Regions from separate parts of the Roseateles amylovorans genome, predicted to be linked through region 2. Evidence: riboswitches for the same ligand, from Rfam matches in the RefSeq annotation. Region 2 holds a riboswitch; each other region holds the start of a gene.

Region 1 (5,768 bases), 2.0 Mb from region 2:
GGCGTGAAGGAACCGCAGCGTGCCGTCGAAGTTCCTGGCATCGGCGGCGGCCTGCAGCGCGCTTGCACGCATCCAGCACTGCACCGCCATCTGGCTGATCAGCTGTGCGGTGGATCGGAGTGATTGCAGGCGGCCCGCATGGCCCAGTCGCGCACGTTGTGCGGTCAGACCGTCGGACCAGGCGTCCCCCAGCACCGACTGCATGCGGTAGGTCACGGCCATCAGGTCCGCCAGCACCGCCGGGCATCGCAGGCGACGCAGCAGGGCGAGCAGATCGCCCAGCGGCGTGGTGAGCACCAGCCACAGCAGCGCAGCGCACAGCGCCATCGCGCGGGTGGCAATCATCAGCACCTGGGGCAGCATCTCGGTGGCCAGCCGCCAGGTGGGCGCGCCCGGCGACGGGTTCACGGTCACCAGCATCGTCAGGCAGGACAGCATCAGGAAGCCCATCGGCGCCATGGCCACGCGCAGATAGTCGCGCAGCGGAATGCGTGCTCCCGCCACGGTGACGGTGGCCACGAGCGCCGCCAAGCCCGCCGCCATCCACGGCGACGGTGCCAGCCAGGCAGCCGCCATGGCACCGCCGGCGAAGATCGCCTTGGCCGATGGGGCCACCGCGCGCCAAGGGCTGGCATACGCCAGCCGCTCAATGATCACTGCGGTCTGCCCGTGTGTCGTTCGACGACGGCGCTGGCACGGCATGCGCGTCGGGCGGCGTCGCGTCCTTGGGGGCCATCGCCGCACGGGCTTTCGACACACCGAGCCAATAGCCGATCACGCCGGCGCCCAAGGCCGCCTGCAAGGCAAACAGCAACGATGCGATCTCGCCACTGGACGGTTCCAGCACCGGGCTGAACCACGGCTGGTAATCCGGTGCGATTTGGGTGATGGCCTGCTGCGCGCGGGCATCGGCGCCTTGGAACAGCTCGCCCGGTGCGCCGGAGGCATCCGGGGGGGGCGATCCCACCCAGATCAGCGGCAGGGCGGTCAGCAGGACCACGGCGGTCAGCAGCAGCCAGGTGCGGCGGCTCATGGCGTGGTCCTCCGCGGATGGGCCAGCACCGGCATCAGGCGGAGTTCGTTCGCATTGAACTGCGCCATCGCATTGACCACGAGCACCGTCAGCAGCCCTTCGGTGATGGCCAGCGGCACCTGGGTGAACGCGAAGATGCCGCCGAATTTCTCGAACGACAGCAGCACGCCGCCCACCGGATCCGGGAAGGCCAGCGCCAGTTGCACGGAGGTCGTCACATAGGTGGACAAATCGCCCAGGCAGGCTGCGAGGAACACCGCCATGCTGCGCGTCAGACCCAGTGCGCAGCCCAGGCGGAACACGCCATAGGCGACGAAGGGACCGACGATGGCCATTGAGAACACGTTCGCGCCCAGCGTGGTCAGGCCGCCATGCGCGAGCAGCAGCGCCTGGAACAGCAGCACCACGAAGCCGACCGGCACCATGGCCGCAGGACCGAACAGCAAGGCGCCCAGACCGACGCCGGTCGGATGCGAGCAACTGCCGGTCACCGACGGCAGTTTGAGTGCGGACAGCAGGAACGCAAAGGCGGCGCTGACGCCCAAGAGCATGCGTTGCTCCGGATGCGACCGCAGGGTGCGGCTCACCGAGTGCAGGCCCCAGGCCAGAAAGGGCGCGGACGCTGCCGTCCATGCCAGCGCATGCGTGAAAGGCAGGAAGCCCTCCATGATGTGCATTCGATACCTCCCGTCGAATGGTTGAACTCACCACCAATCGACAGGGCTATTGACGCGACATCAGCACGGAGACGGCCAGGAGCTGGCCACGCGGCGCCGACAGCGGCTTCCCTCGCCCCGGGGAATGGTGCTGACACTCGCCATCGGGCCGGTATTCTGGCTCGCCATCGTCCTTCCCTGCGCCTTCCCGTGACGGATCACAGTGGCTGGTTGCAGGGTCGTCTGGCTTACAGCAGCGGGGGCTGCACCGGAATGGCTGTGGATCACAGCGTCACCGGTTTCCCGTTTAACGTTTCGTCCGGCAGGACGGAACGCACCCAAGGCGGAGCGCATGTTAACCGCATCGAGGTGGGGTGGTGGCGGCCTCGTTGGGCGTCATGCGCCCGTTCGGGTTGACCCCAGGCCCGCATGGCGATTAAGGTGTCGCCTCTCTCGCCGATCAAGACGCCATGAGACGGTGTGTCACACCGACCCTTGATCGCCCTCGCACTACTCGCTGATCGTTCGAATCACGTCGCGGTGCAGGTCTCACGCCGCCGGGCTTGTCTCTACATCCCCGGCATCTCCGGCCGGTTCGCCCGGCCCCATTGCCACGCCAGGCTCGTCCAGGCGGCGCCCCTCGACCAGGCCCGCCGTCTGTGAATGAAGTCGCCGGCGGGGACTGGTCTCGTCCTCTCGTCGTCAGTGCCCGCCTGCAGCCCCTTCGGCCTGCCGAGGCCTGTCGCATGCGCCGCTCGTCGGACCTCGCATGCCGGCCTTCGGTCCGCCGCATCGGTTCCTGGCGTGATCCTCGCCTGTCGCGCCACTGAGCCGACGGCGAGACCGTCATCGCTGCACGCAAAGGAGCTCCGCACATGGCCAAAGGCATTCTCATCGACCACGTCTTCAAGGTCTTCGGCGACCGGCCCGACGACGCCCTGGCGCTCGTGCGCCAGGGCGTGAGCAAGCAGGAGATCCTGGCGCGCACCGGTCAATCGATCGGCGTGTTCGATGCCAGCTTCGAGATCCAGCCCGGCGAGATCTTCGTGATCATGGGCCTGTCGGGTTCCGGCAAGTCCACCCTGGTCCGTCTGCTCAACCGGCTGATCGAGCCCAGCGCGGGCCGCATCGTGATCGATGGCCATGACATCAACACCCACAGCGATGCCGCACTACGTGCCCTGCGCCGCAAGGACATCAGCATGGTGTTCCAGTCCTTCGCCCTCATGCCGCACATGACAGTGCGCGAGAACACCGCCTTCGGCCTGGAACTCGCGGGCGCCGGCAAGCACGACCGCCTTCGACTGGCCGACGAGGCCCTAGCCCAGGTGGGGCTCACCGGATGGGGCGACAGCTATCCGGACGAACTCTCCGGTGGCATGCAGCAGCGCGTCGGCTTGGCGCGCGCGCTGGCGGCGGACCCGTCGGTGCTGCTGATGGACGAGGCCTTTTCCGCGCTGGACCCGATCGTGCGCACCGAGATGCAATCGGAGCTGCTGCGGCTGCAGCAGGTCCGTCGCCGCACCATTGTGTTCATCTCCCACGATCTGGATGAAGCGATGCGCATCGGCGACCGCATCGCGATCATGAAGGACGGCCGGGTGGTGCAGGTCGGCACGCCCGATGAGATCCTGCGCGATCCGGCCGATGACTTTGTCCGCAGTTTCGTGCGGGGCGTGGATGCAGCCGCCGTCTTCAAGGCGGCCGACATTGCGCGCCAGCCGCTGGTCGTCGTCTCCGAGCATCAGGACCGAGGCGCCCGCGCGGCGCTCAAGCAGTTGGAGGACCAGGACCGCGAGTTCGCCTATGTGGTGAGCCCGCAGCGTCGTTATCTGGGAACCGTCTCGGCCGACACGCTGCGCGCCGCTTTGGACGGCCATGTCGGGCCCTTGGGCTTGCGCCGCGCCTTCCTGCCGGATCTGGCCGCCATCGCCGCCGATGCGCCGGTGGCGGGCCTGGTCGGCCAGGTGGCCCAGTCCCGCTGCGCGGTGCCGGTGGTGGACGAGGACGGCCGCTTCCGCGGCGCCATCAGCAAGACCACGCTGCTGAAGTTCCTGGACCGGGACACCCCACCGATCGAGTCCCCGCCACCCACCGACCCTTACCACCGAACAGAGACCGCGCCACCGTCACCCATCGAGACGTCTGCGCAGCCCGCTGCAGCCGCTGCCCATTGATCCGAGGAGCCCCCCCGATGAATGACACCCCACAGCCGGTCGAGCTCGCGGCGTCCGACGCCCTGACCCACACCCTGAACCACACCCTGAACCACACACAGGCCGGCGCCCAGCCCGACACCTTCTCCGAGCCCTTGCCCAACGCCTCGTCTGAGGCCTTCTCCGCCGGCGTCGCGCCGGCCCAGCCATCGCCCGGCGAGATCGATCCGTGGGAAGCCATGTCCCACGCGGCCGACGCGAGCGGGTCCTTCACCTGGCTGGACGCCCCCGCCCACGGGGCTGCCGGGCTCGGCGACACGGCCGCCAGCGCCACCGGCTTCCCTCTTCAACAGTTGTGGAACGGCGCCTTGCCGGTCGAGGACTGGATCAATCACGGCCTGGGCTGGGTCGTCGCCCACTTCCGCCCCTTCTTCCAGGGGATCCGGCTGCCCATCGATGCGACCTTGAACCAGATCCAGGCCTTGCTCAACGGCCTGCCCGCGCTGGCCATGATCGCGCTGATCGGCCTGCTGGCCTGGCAATTCGCCGGGCGCAAGCTGGCCATCGGCACCGTGGCGGCCTTGCTGGTCGTGGCGGCCCTGGGCATCTGGCCGGAGGCGATGGTGACCCTGTCGCTGGTGCTGACCTCCTTGCTGTTCTGTCTGCTGGTCGGTCTGCCGCTGGGCGTGCTGTTGGCCAGCAGCGATCGGGCCGAGCGGGTGATGCGTCCGCTGCTCGATGCCATGCAGACCACACCCGCTTTCGTGTACCTGGTGCCGGTGGTGATGCTGTTCGGCATCGGCAATGTGCCGGGCGTCATCGTGACCATCGTGTTCGCCCTGGCACCGCTGGCGCGGCTGACCAGTCTGGGCCTGCGGCAGGTGCGGCCGGACCTCATCGAAGCGGCCCGCGCCTATGGCGCCTCGCCGTGGCAGATGCTGGTGAAGGTGACGCTGCCGCTGGCCATGCCGTCGATCATGGCCGGCATCAACCAGGCGCTGATGCTGTCGCTGTCGATGGTGGTGATCGCCTCGATGATCGCCGTCGGCGGCCTGGGTCAGATGGTGCTGCGCGGCATCGGCCGCCTGGACATGGGCCTGGCAACGGTGGGCGGCCTGGGCATCGTGCTGCTCGCCATCACCCTGGACCGGCTCACGCAGGCCTTCGGCCGCTCGCGACGCGGCGCCGGTCAGCGGTGGTGGCAGACCGGTCCCTCCGGTCTGCTGCTGCGCGGCCTGCAGGCGGTCATGAGGCCGAATGGCAGCGGCGCCGCGGCCGTTGATGCACCGCACGCAGCGGTCTCCCGCACCGCGCCCTGAGGTGCCGGGTCAGTACACGGTCATCCATGTCGAAGGAATCCACACCATGATGAAGGCGTTGTTGCGCTACCCATCCCTCTCTCGCCCCGTCCGCGCCCTGCTGCTGAGCGTGGCGGCCGTCTGTGCCGCGGTGCCACTGAGGGCGCAGACCGCGCCCGGGGCCGGGGTGACGGTCCAGCCGCTCAAGAGTTCATTGGCGGAAGAGGCGTTCCAGACCTTGCTGGTGTCGCGGGCCCTGGAAAAGCTGGGCTACACCGTGCTGCCGATGAAGGACCTCGAGCCCGCCACCGAGCATCTGGCGATTGCCAACGGGGATGCCACCTTCATGGCCAACCATTGGCATCGGCTGCATGCGGACTTCTACCGCCACAGCGGCGGCGATGCCCGGCTGGTCCGCCGTGGCAGCCTGGCGGAAGGTGCGGTGCAGGGTTATCTCATCGATCGGCGCACGGCCGAGCGCTACGGCATCTCCCGTCTCGACCAGTTGAAGGATCCCGAGATCGCCAAGCTGTTTGATACCGACGGCGATGGCAAGGCCGATCTCACCGGCTGCAACCCCGGCTGGGGCTGCGAGATGGCGATCGAACATCATCTGGACGGCTTG
Region 2 (5,768 bases):
GCGAGAACTTGGGCGACGCCAGCGTTTGCCGGGCACGCCCTGAATCGCCGTTGCCCGCGATGTGGGTGACATGGAAGCGCCCCTGGTCGGCACGCACGCCGACGACGGTGCGGGCCCACGGTGCGAGTTCGACGCTGGTCTGTCCATAAAGACTCAGCAGCGTTTCGCGGATCCGGTCGTCGCGCGTGGTCTCGATGACGGCGCGCTGCTGGGTCTGGAAAAGGCCGACGTCGGCGCGGTCCTGGCGCACCTGCAGGCCGACTTCGCTGCGCGCAGGCAACTCGCCAATGCTGTGCTCCCGCGCGTGGCTGGCGGAGAGTCCATAAACCTTGCGGTCGTCTCGCTGCGAGAACTGGTCGCCGGTGACCGGCCGTTCCATGGCGTAGGTGAAATTGGAGAACAGGGAGAGCTCATAGGCCATCGCGTAGGCGGCGACGCGGCTGTGCGCGCCATCCACATCGCGGGACCACTCGCCCGACAGACTGGTGCGCCGGGTGCGGCCTCCGTCGGTGGGGTCGATCGCATCAAAGCGGTCGAAGGGCCTCCCCTGCCAGGTGCCGGCGTCGATCAATCGCTGCGGCACCTGGTCGGTCGAGGTCCAGTGGGCACGGTAGTCGATCAGGCTGAGTTGCCAGCGGTCCACGCCTCGGGTGTTCGACAGGGTCAGCAGCAGGTTGCGACGGTCCAGGCCTTCGGGAACCGACCAAGGGCCATCGTTGCGCATCAGCTCAGCGGCGCCCAGCAATTGCAGGCTGCCGCTGAGCTCGGTGGAACCGGCCACCACGCCACGGCGATAAGCGCCCTCACCCAGGGTCACCGCCACAAAAGGCGCATCCAGGGCCCGCCGGTAAACCATGTCGGCGGAGCCGGCCGCGGCAAAGTTGCCGTTGGGCGCGAAGTAGGGCCCTTTGCGGTAATCGATGCGATCAACCAGCTCCGGGATCAGGAAGTTCAGGTCGGCGTACCCCTGTCCATGCGCATTGCTGGGGATGTTCACCGGCACGCCGTCGAGCGTGGTGGCGAAGTCAGTGCCATGGTCCAGATTGAAGCCGCGCAGGAAGTACTGGTTGGCTTTGCCGTCACCGCTGTGCTGGGTCACGATGAGGCCGGGCACGAATTCCAGCACCTCGCCAGGACGCAACGCAGGCCGGCTCTTGAGCAGCTCGGCGCGGATGCGGCCCTGCGACGCGGCATCGGTGCTGCCGACGCCGTTGTCATAGTGGCGGCCGTGGACTTCGACCGCATCGAGTTTTCGTTCGGGTGCGGCCACCACGTCAGCGGCGGGCTCGACGATGTCGGGCGCGGCCCAGGCGCCCGCGCTGCACCACAGCAACGCGGCGGCGGCACTGCATCGCAGGCCATGGGTCGTTCGCAGGGGGTGGCGCTCTGGCAGGGTGACAGGGGATGGGCGGGTCATTCGAAGCTCTCCATCGGCCTGCGTCCCCGCAGGCCTGTTCGGTGGAGGAAGCCGATGGAATGACACGCGCAGGCGAAACCACGCGAGCGCGCAGCGTCGACGGCGCGCCGCACCCCGCGGCTTCCGAGGCAGTCGAAGGCCGGTATCCGGGCTCGCGGCGTCTGCGGGCTGCCAAGGGCAATCCGACAGGGCGCACTCGCCTTCCCATGCCCGAGGGGCACAGTGGCTGTCGGCATAGAAGCCGACTTGAGCACGCTTTCAACCGCTGACCGTTGCGGGGGCAGCACAGGCTTTGCGTCGTGGGACGCGCACCTGTTTCCCGTTTAACCCGACCGCATCGCGGCCAGGCACCTTGGACTGTGGGGAGGCCGCTCAGCGAATCCTGCTGCCGGCGGCCGGGCGCGATTCTACGAGGAGACGATCGGCCAATGAAATCGGGCCCGCGCGATCACCTGGGCGGCTGCTGAAACTCGCCTTCCACCCACGCGGCCGCGCTGGTGTCGGTCAACCGGAAGCTGGCTGCCACACGCACCTGGGCGAGGGTCTCGCCCTGCTCGTTGCGCGCGCTCAGCGTGGCGTAGGGGTTGTCCTCGTCCGGGACGATGTCCAACAGCACCTGGATGCGCCCGGCCGGCGTGTCCACCTTGACGCTCTTGTGCAGCTTCGCGTGCAGTTGCTGCTCATGGCGACGCAGCACTTCGGAGGCCGTCTTCACCAGCGTGTGAAAGGCGGCTGCATCCAGCGGCTTGGGGTTCTTCTTGTCGCGCCCCATGGTCCAGGGGCCCACCAGCGCAGGCTCGGACTCGCCGACCAGGGTCATGGCCACGGCCCAGCCCTCGTCGTCTTCGTTCTTGATCACCTGCGCCGTCCAGCGCTCATCACGCCACAGCCGCGGCTCCTGAATGATGGTGACCTCGTCGTCGGAAAAATTCGTACTCATGCGACCGAAGGTATCACGGCGATCCGACTCGGCGTGCGGTGCCACCGCACTGCGCGTCAGCGATCGCTCAGCCTGCGACCGATCCCGCCAGTCCGCGCGCGGCGGATGCCGTGGCAGCGAGCGCCTCAGCGTACAAATCGAACACGAGCGGCTGCGGAGCGAACACCTCCGCCCACTCAATGCCGTTGTTGCGCGGCAGGCAGACGATGACATGACGGCCCTCGGCAAGCCGCTTGCTCGTGAAGCTGAGCGCGCCGGGTGTGTGGCCCGCACGGGGGTTATCGAACACCCAGGCCTCCAGGCAATGCGGAAACAGCGCCGCACCGTCAAATCGCTCGACCGGCACCGTGATCACGATGGTGCCGCGCTTGCCGCCACTGGCGTTCCAAAGGGACTCCCTGCCGCTGACAGGATCGCACGACAGATCGATCCGGAACTTGCCGCGGTCGGGCTGAAGAATGTCTGCGGAACGCTTCCAGAGCGGACCGTCCTTGTCGATGCCGTAGGCCCAGCATCCGTCGGCCATCGCCAGCAGCGGGCGCAGCACGGTCCGGTGCACCGCGTGGGTGGCGTCCAACCCACCTTCCCACTTCGCCTCCGACGTCAGCAAGCGGATGGTGAAATTCGATGAGCGCGCCACCAACGCGCGGTCGCTGTCCTTCATCCCCCCACCCCTTCAACCCTCGTTCGGTCCCTTGGAAAGAGCCTCATGGCGACCGGCCACCCCGCATCGGCGCGGACGCCCCCTGGCGTGTCGCTCACGCCTCCGGCCGATGGCACACCGCTTCAATGTTGTGCCCATCCGGATCGATGACGAACGCGGCGTAATAGTTGGCGTGGTACTTCGTCCGAAGTCCGGGCGGCCCGTTGTCCTTGCCGCCGGCCTCCAGCGCAGCGCGATAGAACTCATCCACCGACTCACGCCGCTTGGCGGAGAAGGCCACATGCAGGTGAGCAGGCTTTTCCTGGGTCTCGAAGAGGCACAGCGAGGGCTCGCCCTCGCCGCACAGTTCGATGCCGTAGGACGGCACGCCCTCCGACACCACCGCCACGCCCAGAGGCGCCAGCGCCTTCACATAGAACGCCCGGCTCGCGGCGTAGTTGCTGACACCAAACTTGACGTGGTCAAACATGCGTGCTCCTGAGGCTGGATCCCCGACGGATGACGGGCGGCACCGAGCATACCGCCACCCCGTCACGGACCGCTGCGGGTCGCCCCCACGCCGCCCAGGCCGCCCACGCGTCCACGCGTCCACGCGTCCACGCGTCCACGCTCATGATGCGCTCGTGGTGCGCCGCTGATGCCCCGGTGAGGCGACCGCGAATCCTCACGGTCCAGCCCCGACCTACTCGCCTCGCGCCGCAGCTGCTCTCAGCTTGTCCTTCTTGCTAGGTCGGCGGCCCTTGATGCCGCCGGCGGCGGTGTCCGGCGTCACGGTCTCGGTGGGCTCGAAGCCCGCAATGCGCTCACGCGCCACGCGTCGACCCTCGCGCTTTTCGATCAGCCGAAAATGCGCCTCCGCGGCCGCGGGAATGAAGCTCACCGCCAAGCCATCCGCCCCGGCACGTGCGGTGCGTCCGATGCGATGCACATAGTCCACCGCCGAACGCGGCAGGTCGTAGTTCACCACCACCGGCAATTGCGCGATGTCGATGCCGCGCCCGCCCAGATCGGTGGCCACCAGCACCCGCAGCTTGCCTGCCTTGAAGTCGGCCAGCATCCGCGTCCGCGCGCCCTGGCTGGCGTCGCCATGGAAGGCGGCCGCCTCCAGGCCGGCCTTGCGCAGCTTGTCCGCCACATGGTCGCAGGCATAGCGGGTGGCGACGAACACCAGCACCCGCGTCCACCCCCCCTGACCGATCAGATGACGCAGCAGCGGCGTGCGACGCGCCGCATCCACCTCGATCGCGCGCTCTTCGATCTTTCCCTGGACCGTCGGCTCCTGCACGATCTCGACCCGGACCGGGTCCCGCAGCAGCTCGGCGGTCAAGGCCCGGACCGCCTCCGGGAAGGTGGCGGAGAACAGCAGGTTCTGCCGACGCGACGGCAGCAAGGCCAGCACCCGCGTCACCTCGTCGGCGAAACCGCCATCGAGCATGCGGTCCGCCTCGTCCAGCACCAGGCAACTGACATCGGACAACTTCAGCGCGTTCTGCGCGACCACGTCCAACAGCCGGCCCGGCGTGGCGACCACCACCTCGGCGCCGCCGCGCAAGGCCATCATCTGCGGATTGATCGACACACCGCCAAACAGCACCGAGACCTTCACCGGCTCCTGCAGGAACTGACCGATCTGCCGCAGCGATTCACCGACCTGCGCCGCCAGCTCGCGCGTCGGCACCAGCACCAGCGCCTGGGTGCGGCGCAGGGCGGGCCGCACACGGGCGTCGATCTGTTGCAGCACGGCGAACGCAAATGCCGCCGTCTTGCCCGAGCCGGTCTGCGCCGAGGCCAACAGATCGCGCCCGGTCAGTGCGGCGGGAATGGCCGCAACCTGGATCGGTGTGGGCTCGACATAGCCCAGTTCTTCGGCCGCGCGGACAAAAGGGGCCGACAGGCCCAGGGAGGCGAAGGTGTTCAAAGCAACCTCACTTTCACCGACTTGCCCTTCACCTTGCCGGCGTTCAGCCCCCGCAGGGCCTGGTCCGCGACGCTGCGCTCGATGGCGACATAGGTCGAGAACTCATTCACATTGATCTTGCCGATCTGGCTGCCCTCGAAGCCGAGGTCCTTGGTCAACGCGCCCAGCACATCGCCCGGACGGATCTTTTCCTTGCGCCCGCCCAGTATCTGCAGCGTCACCATCGGCGGACGCAGCGGCTCGGCGCCGGCCGGCACGGTCAATTCGCTCAACGGATGCCAGACGCTGGCGCTGCCCTGCATCTGGTCGATGCGGCCGACCCGGCCCATCTCATCCATGCTGGCCAGGCTGAAGGCCCAGCCCTCGCCATCGGCACGTCCGGTGCGACCGACTCGGTGGGTGTGCACCTCGGCATCGGGCGTGATGTCCACATTGATGACCGCCTCCAGCTGCGCAATGTCCAGCCCGCGTGCGGCCACATCGGTCGCCACCAGCACGCTGCAGCTGCGATTGGCAAATTGCACCAGCACCTGGTCGCGGTCGCGCTGATCCAGGTCGCCGTGCAGTTCCAGGGCCACGATGCCCTGCGCCTGCAGCACCGCCACCAGGTCACGGCATTGCTGCTTGGTGTTGCAGAAGGCCAGCGTGCTGGCGGGCCGGAAATGATTCAGCAGCAGACCGACGGCATGCAGCCGCTGGCTTTCCTCCACCTCATAGAAGCGCTGGCGGATCTTGTTGGCGGCATGGCGCTCGGTGAGCGTCACTTCCTTCGGATCACGCATGAAGCGCGAGGCGAGCGAAGCCACGCCCTCCGGATAGGTGGCCGAGA
Region 3 (5,768 bases), 930 kb from region 2:
CCGATGTCGGAGAGGTCCAATGTGGCCTTGGCAAAGCTGCCGATGCCCAGGGAGCCGACAGTGAACAGGCGCCCCGTGTTGGGCGAGACCACCGGCTGAACACCTTCCTTCGACCCCTGATGCACCAGCACGCCGAGCTTGCCGTCGAGCGCGTAGTTGGTCGTGATCTTCTCGTTGTCCTTGTTGTAGGTGTAGCCCGCCGCGACGATGCCAGGCGTCTTGTCCACGTTCACATCCGCGCTGTCGTAGACCAGTCGGCCGTCCAGTTGCACGCCCGGCTGGTCCGGGTTCGAATCCACCACCGCCCCGGTGTCCGGATGCAGCCGCATGTTCACGCCGGCGTCATTGACCACACGAATGCGGTCGACCGTGGGATTGAAATCAACGCCCCATTCCGTCGCTCCGTCGGAGGGCAGGGCCACCGGCGTGCCGATTTTTTCGGTCTGCCCGGTGCCGGTATGGATGCGATAGAGCTGGCCGGTGCTTCCCAGGCCATACAACTGGCCGCGGGCCACCCGGTAGTCGATGCCCAGCAGGCGCTCGCCGGAGGACAGACCCTGCAGCGGCTTGGTCCACAGGACCTTTTGCGGCTGCCCCGCATTGAACTGGATCAGCTCATTGGCAGCGGTGACGGCCACCGCCACTTCCTTGGCTGGAGGACCGAGCGGCGCCTCCATCGTCGTCGAACAGGCCGACAGCACGGCCGCAATGCCGAGCAGCGGCCCCCGTGGCCACATGGGCAAGACTCGATTCGCCATAACCTCTCCCTGACAGCATGAGTGGGAACACGATCCTCGCGCTTGCGAATGCGCTTGTCACGTCCCTCACCCGTCCATCGCGTGCGTGCGGGGGAGGATGAGGAAAACTGCGCACTCTGCTTGGCCGCGCGCAGACTCCCCTAGAATCGCCGCCGCTGCACGGCCCTGTGTCGTCGGCAGATCATCAGTTGAAGGTGCCCGGCCGTCTCACGGCTGGGTTAAACGGGAAACAGGTGCGCATCCCTGCGATGCAAGGCCTGTGCTGCCCCCGCAACGGTCAGCGGTTCAAGAGTCCTCATGTCGGCGTCCGCACGTCGACGGTCACTGTGTCCCTCAGGGCATGGGAAGGCGAGGACTCGGTTCCGGGATGCGCCCACCGCATTCCGAAACACGCCGCGAGCCCGGATACCGGCCTGCAACTGCTCCGGAAGCCGCGGGGTGCGGTGCGCCGTCGGCGTCGCACGCCTGTGCGGCGTCGTCCGTGCTCGCCCCGTCGGCCTCCATTCACAGCAATGGCCTGCGGGGACGCGGGCCGATGGAGCCCACCCATGACCCGCCTCGCTCGTGGATTCACCACGACCATCCGCCGCGCCTGCGGCCACGGCCACACCGCACCCGCCCTTGCCCCCAGCCCGCTGGCCATCGCCTGCACGGTGGCTGGCCTGGGCCTGACCGGCCTGGCCAGCGCGCAGGATCCGCCAACCGTCATGGCGACGGCGACGGCGACGGCCACAGCCACAGCCACAGCCACAGCTACAGCCACAACCACAGCCACAACTACCGCCACCACGACAGCAGCGGTGGCCATCACGCCCGGGGCCGCCGGCTCCAGCACGCTGCCCGAGGTGCGCATCAGCGGCAAGACCGAGGCCAAGCCCACCCTCACCACGCCGACGACCGCCAGCCGCTTGGGCCTAACCCCGCTCGAGACCCCCGCGAGCATCGAGCTGCTGAGCGGCGACACGATCCGCGAACGCGGCGACCTCACCGTGCTGGAGGCGGCCAGCCGCGCCACCGGTCTCTCGATGTCCGCTGCGCCGGGCAACGGGGGCACGTCCATGGGCGCGCGCGGCTTCAATGGCCATGGCTCGGTGATGCAGCTGTTCGATGGCACCCGGCTCTACGTGGCGGCGGGCACGATCACCTTCCCCTTCGACCCCTGGTCCACCGATCGCATCGAGGTCCTGCGCGGCGCCGCCTCGGTGATCTATGGCGAAGGCGCCATCGGCGCGGCCATCAACCTGGTGCCCAAGAAGCCGACCCGCACGCCGATTCGGCAGGAAGCCCGCCTCGCGCTCGGGGCCGACCACACCCGCCAACTCGCCTACGGCAGCGGCGGCGCGCTCGATGAGCGCTGGTCCTACCGCGTGGACATCAGCCACCGCAAGACCGACGGTTTCATGGCCCGGGGCGATGCCGAAAGCCTGGCCGTCGGCGGCGCGCTGCGTCTGGACCTCTCACCCTCGCTCAACCTCACGCTGTCCCGGGACGAAGGCCATCAACAGCCGCAGACGTATTTCGGCGTGCCGCTGATCAACGGTCGGCTGGACGATCGCACCAGGCACCAGAACTACAACGCCGAGGATGCCGCGATCAAGTACCGCGACCGTTGGACCCGGCTGGACGCCCAATGGACACCGACCGACACGGTGCAGCTGCGCAACCAGCTCTATCACCTCGACAGCCGCAGGCATTGGCGTAATGCCGAGAGCTACACCTGGGACGCGGCCACCGGCCAAGTGAAGCAGAGCAGCTTCCTGGAAATCGGCCATGTGCAGGAGCAGCTGGGCAATCGCAGCGATCTGCGGCTCCGACAGGCCGTGGCCGGCATGGAGAACCAGCTCAGCCTCGGGCTGGAGTTCAACCGCATCCGCTTCACCCACATCAACGATTCGCCCTATTTCAGCGGCAGCATCGGTGTCGATCCCTTCGATCCGGTCGTGGGCCGCTATCAGGCCGCCTATCCCTACACGCCGCGCTACCGTGCCCGGTCCACCACACAGGCCTTGTTCCTGGAGAACCGCCTGGCGGTGAATGCGCAGTGGTCGGTTGTGGCGGGTCTGCGCCAGGACCACGCGAAGATCGCTCGGGAGGATCTGGTCGCGCCGGCCAACAGCTTCGACAAACGCTTCAACGTCACCACCGGCCGTCTGGGACTGGTGTTCGCGCCCTCGTCTACCCAGTCGGCGTATGCGCAGATCGGCCGTGCGGTCGATCCGCTCGGCGCCTTGCTCACCACCTCGGCCGCGCAGCAGCAGTTCGAGCTGACCACCGGCCGGCAGGTCGAGGTCGGTTACAAGCAACTGCTGTCCGATCGACGCAGCGCCTGGACCGTGGCGGGCTACCGCATCGAGAAGAACAAGCTGCTCTCGCGCGATCCGATCCAGCCCAACGTGCAGCAGCAGATCGGCCAGCAGTCGTCGCAAGGGGTGGAGGCCTCGGTCGAGCTGGCGCTGGGCAGCGCCTGGCGCCTGGAGGCCAACGTCGCGCGGCTGAGGGCGCGCTATGACGACTTCCGGGAGATCGTCGGCGGCACGCTGGTCTCTCGCGATGGCAACACGCCGACGGGCGTCCCGGAGACCACCGCCAATGCCTGGCTGCACTGGCGCCTCCTGAGCGACTGGACCGCCTCGGCCGGCATCCGCCACGTGGGACGCCGACAAGTGGACACCGCCAACAGCCGACAGATCGCGTCCTACACGGTGACCGATGCCGTGCTCGCTTGGCAGGCACGGCCGGATCTTCGCCTCGGCCTGCAGATCGTCAACCTGCTGGATCGGACCTATGCGATCAGCACGTCCAACAACGGCAACCAGTGGCTGCTCGGACGGCCGCGCAGCGTGGAGCTGTCCGCCTATGTCCGCTTCTGACACGGCAGCGCCCCGCCGCTGGGCCGCTGTGGCACCGGCGTGGCCGGTGCTTCGACGCGCGCTCTATCTGACCCACCGTTGGCTGGGCATCGCCGGCTGCCTGCTCTTCGTCATCTGGTTCCTGTCGGGGCTGGTGATGATGTTCGTGGGCTATCCCGCGCTCACCCAGGCAGAGCGGCTCACCGGACTGGCGCCACTGCGCACCGATCAGGTCCGGGTGAATCCGGCCGCGGTGTGGCGCGAGCTGCCGGACGCGGTTCGTGCACGGCCGCCACGCCGCATGACACTGGAGATGATGGCCACCGCCACACCCGAGGGCGACGCATTCCAACCGGTCTGGCGGGTCGTGGATGCGAAGGGACGAGCGCATGCGTGGTCCGCCGTCAATGGCCGCGCCCTCGGGCCGGTGGACGCGACGGCGGCCACTCGCATCGGTCAGGCCTTCTCCCGATCGCCGGGCGCCCGCGTGGTCGAGACCCTCGATCGCGATCAGTGGACGGTGCCGCAAGGTCTGGACGCGCTGCGGCCGCTGCACCGCGTGGAGGTGGGTGATGCCGCAGGCACCATGCTCTACATCTCCGCCGTCACCGGCGAGGTCGTGCGCGACACCACCCGCCATGAGCGCTTCTGGAACTGGCTGGGTTCGGTGCCGCATTGGCTCTACTTCACGCCGCTGCGCGCCGACCCACCGCTGTGGCGCACCGTGGTGTTGTGGGTCAGCGGCGCGGGCATTGCCTCGGCGGTCTCCGGCATGGTGATCGGCCTGATGCGCGTGCGGCTGCGCCAGCGTTTCAAGAACGGCAGTTGCTCTCCGTACCGTGGATGGATGCGCTGGCACCATCTGACCGGCCTGATGGGCGGCTTGTTGGTCTGCACCTGGGTGGCCAGCGGCTGGCTGTCGATGGACCCCAATCGATGGTTCCAGCGCACCGGATCGGACGAAGCGGCGCAGCTGCGCTGGCAAGGGCCGTTCACGCCCGACCTGTCGGCACTCGGCCCACCGCCGCTGCCCGATGCACGTGAACTGCAACTCCTGTCCTTCGACGGGCGCTTGCTGATGCAGTGGCGCGATGCGGCCGGCCACCGGCAGGTGGTGGACGCGCGCACGGGTACGGCCTTCGCGCTCTCCGACGAGGACCTGACCGCCGCCGCTCGGCGCTTCATGCCCGATGCGACGCCCCCGGCGCTGCAGTGGCTCGACCGCGAGGACGCGCATTGGTACAGCCACCACGGCACGCGGGTGCTGCCGGTGTGGCGGGTGCGGTTCACCGATGCGGCGCTGACCTGGCTGCATGTGGATCCGGCGAATGGGCAGATCCTCGGCGTCAGCCAGGCGCAGGCGCGATGGCGCCGCTGGCTGTTCAACGCGCCGCACAGCCTCGACTTCCCATGGCTGATTCAACGCCGCCCGCTCTGGGAGGTGGTGACCGGACTGCTGCTGGCGGCTGGATCCATCGTCGCCATCAGCGGCATGGTGATCGGTTGGCGGCGCTTGCGTCACCCGTCACGCCGTCGCAGCGGCGCGCAGGATGCGAAAGGCGCGGACGGTGCGAAAGGCACGAAAGGCACGAAAGGCACGAAAGGCGCGAAAGGCACGAAAGGCGCGAAAGGCGCGAAAGGCGCTTGAGGGCTGAGGCGACCGGCGGGGCGGTGTCGCACCACCTTCGCGCCTGCACCCATGCCTTCGGTGCGTGGCGCAGGGCGCCCACGGCGATGCGTACCCTGGCTGTTTGCGCCACCGGGGAGCCTCGCCGTGAACGTCGCCGCCACCACCACCCGTACCTGGGACAAGTCCGCCGTTGATCGCCTGCTCTGGGAGCGCTACCACGCGATCCACACGCTGCCGAGGGCCCAGCGCCGACGCGCCCACATGGACCATGTGCTGAGCTGCCGGGAACGCCTGCTCAGCCTGATGCCCGCAGAGCCTGACGAAGGGAGCGGCCCCGCCGAGGACGGCCCGCGCGTGCCCAGCCTGCCCGCCGACAGCCAGCTCAGCCTGTCCGAGCGGACTCGCCAGCTGGAGCTGCTCTCCTACGGCACCGAACGCTGGCTCGCCTTGCTCCAGCAGGTGCGCAACGACCACCGCCAGCGGGTCACCCGCCGCGCCTATCGCCACGACCGCTGCGGCGATCCGCCGTTC

Evidence for each region. Region 2 has a riboswitch for cobalamin ahead of N4261_RS21655 (TonB-dependent receptor). Riboswitches for the same ligand answer to the same signal wherever they lie in the genome.
Region 1: it holds a riboswitch for cobalamin, as region 2 does, so the genes downstream of both, N4261_RS03990 (energy-coupling factor ABC transporter permease) here and N4261_RS21655 (TonB-dependent receptor) in region 2, are expected to answer to the same signal.
Region 3: it holds a riboswitch for cobalamin, as region 2 does, so the genes downstream of both, N4261_RS25485 (TonB-dependent receptor) here and N4261_RS21655 (TonB-dependent receptor) in region 2, are expected to answer to the same signal.

What each region holds. Positions count from the first base shown of each region.
Region 1 covers NZ_CP104562.2:898,799-904,566, forward strand. The annotation lists gene cbiQ (cobalt ECF transporter T component CbiQ) at 1-657, opposite strand, end outside; gene N4261_RS03985 (energy-coupling factor ABC transporter substrate-binding protein) at 647-1,033, opposite strand; gene N4261_RS03990 (energy-coupling factor ABC transporter permease) at 1,030-1,710, opposite strand; cobalamin riboswitch at 1,840-2,046, opposite strand; gene proV (glycine betaine/L-proline ABC transporter ATP-binding protein ProV) at 2,565-3,866, shown strand; gene proW (glycine betaine/L-proline ABC transporter permease ProW) at 3,884-5,164, shown strand; gene proX (glycine betaine/L-proline ABC transporter substrate-binding protein ProX) at 5,214-5,768, shown strand, end outside.
Region 2 covers NZ_CP104562.2:5,233,438-5,239,205, forward strand. The annotation lists gene N4261_RS21655 (TonB-dependent receptor) at 1-1,417, opposite strand, end outside; cobalamin riboswitch at 1,538-1,787, opposite strand; gene N4261_RS21660 (hypothetical protein) at 1,866-2,357, opposite strand; gene N4261_RS21665 (hypothetical protein) at 2,425-3,021, opposite strand; gene N4261_RS21670 (VOC family protein) at 3,116-3,490, opposite strand; gene N4261_RS21675 (DEAD/DEAH box helicase) at 3,704-4,939, opposite strand; gene dbpA (ATP-dependent RNA helicase DbpA) at 4,936-5,768, opposite strand, start outside.
Region 3 covers NZ_CP104562.2:6,164,213-6,169,980, forward strand. The annotation lists gene N4261_RS25480 (DUF4394 domain-containing protein) at 1-737, opposite strand, end outside; cobalamin riboswitch at 934-1,189, shown strand; gene N4261_RS25485 (TonB-dependent receptor) at 1,307-3,628, shown strand; gene N4261_RS25490 (PepSY domain-containing protein) at 3,615-5,255, shown strand; gene N4261_RS25495 (SET domain-containing protein) at 5,382-5,768, shown strand, end outside.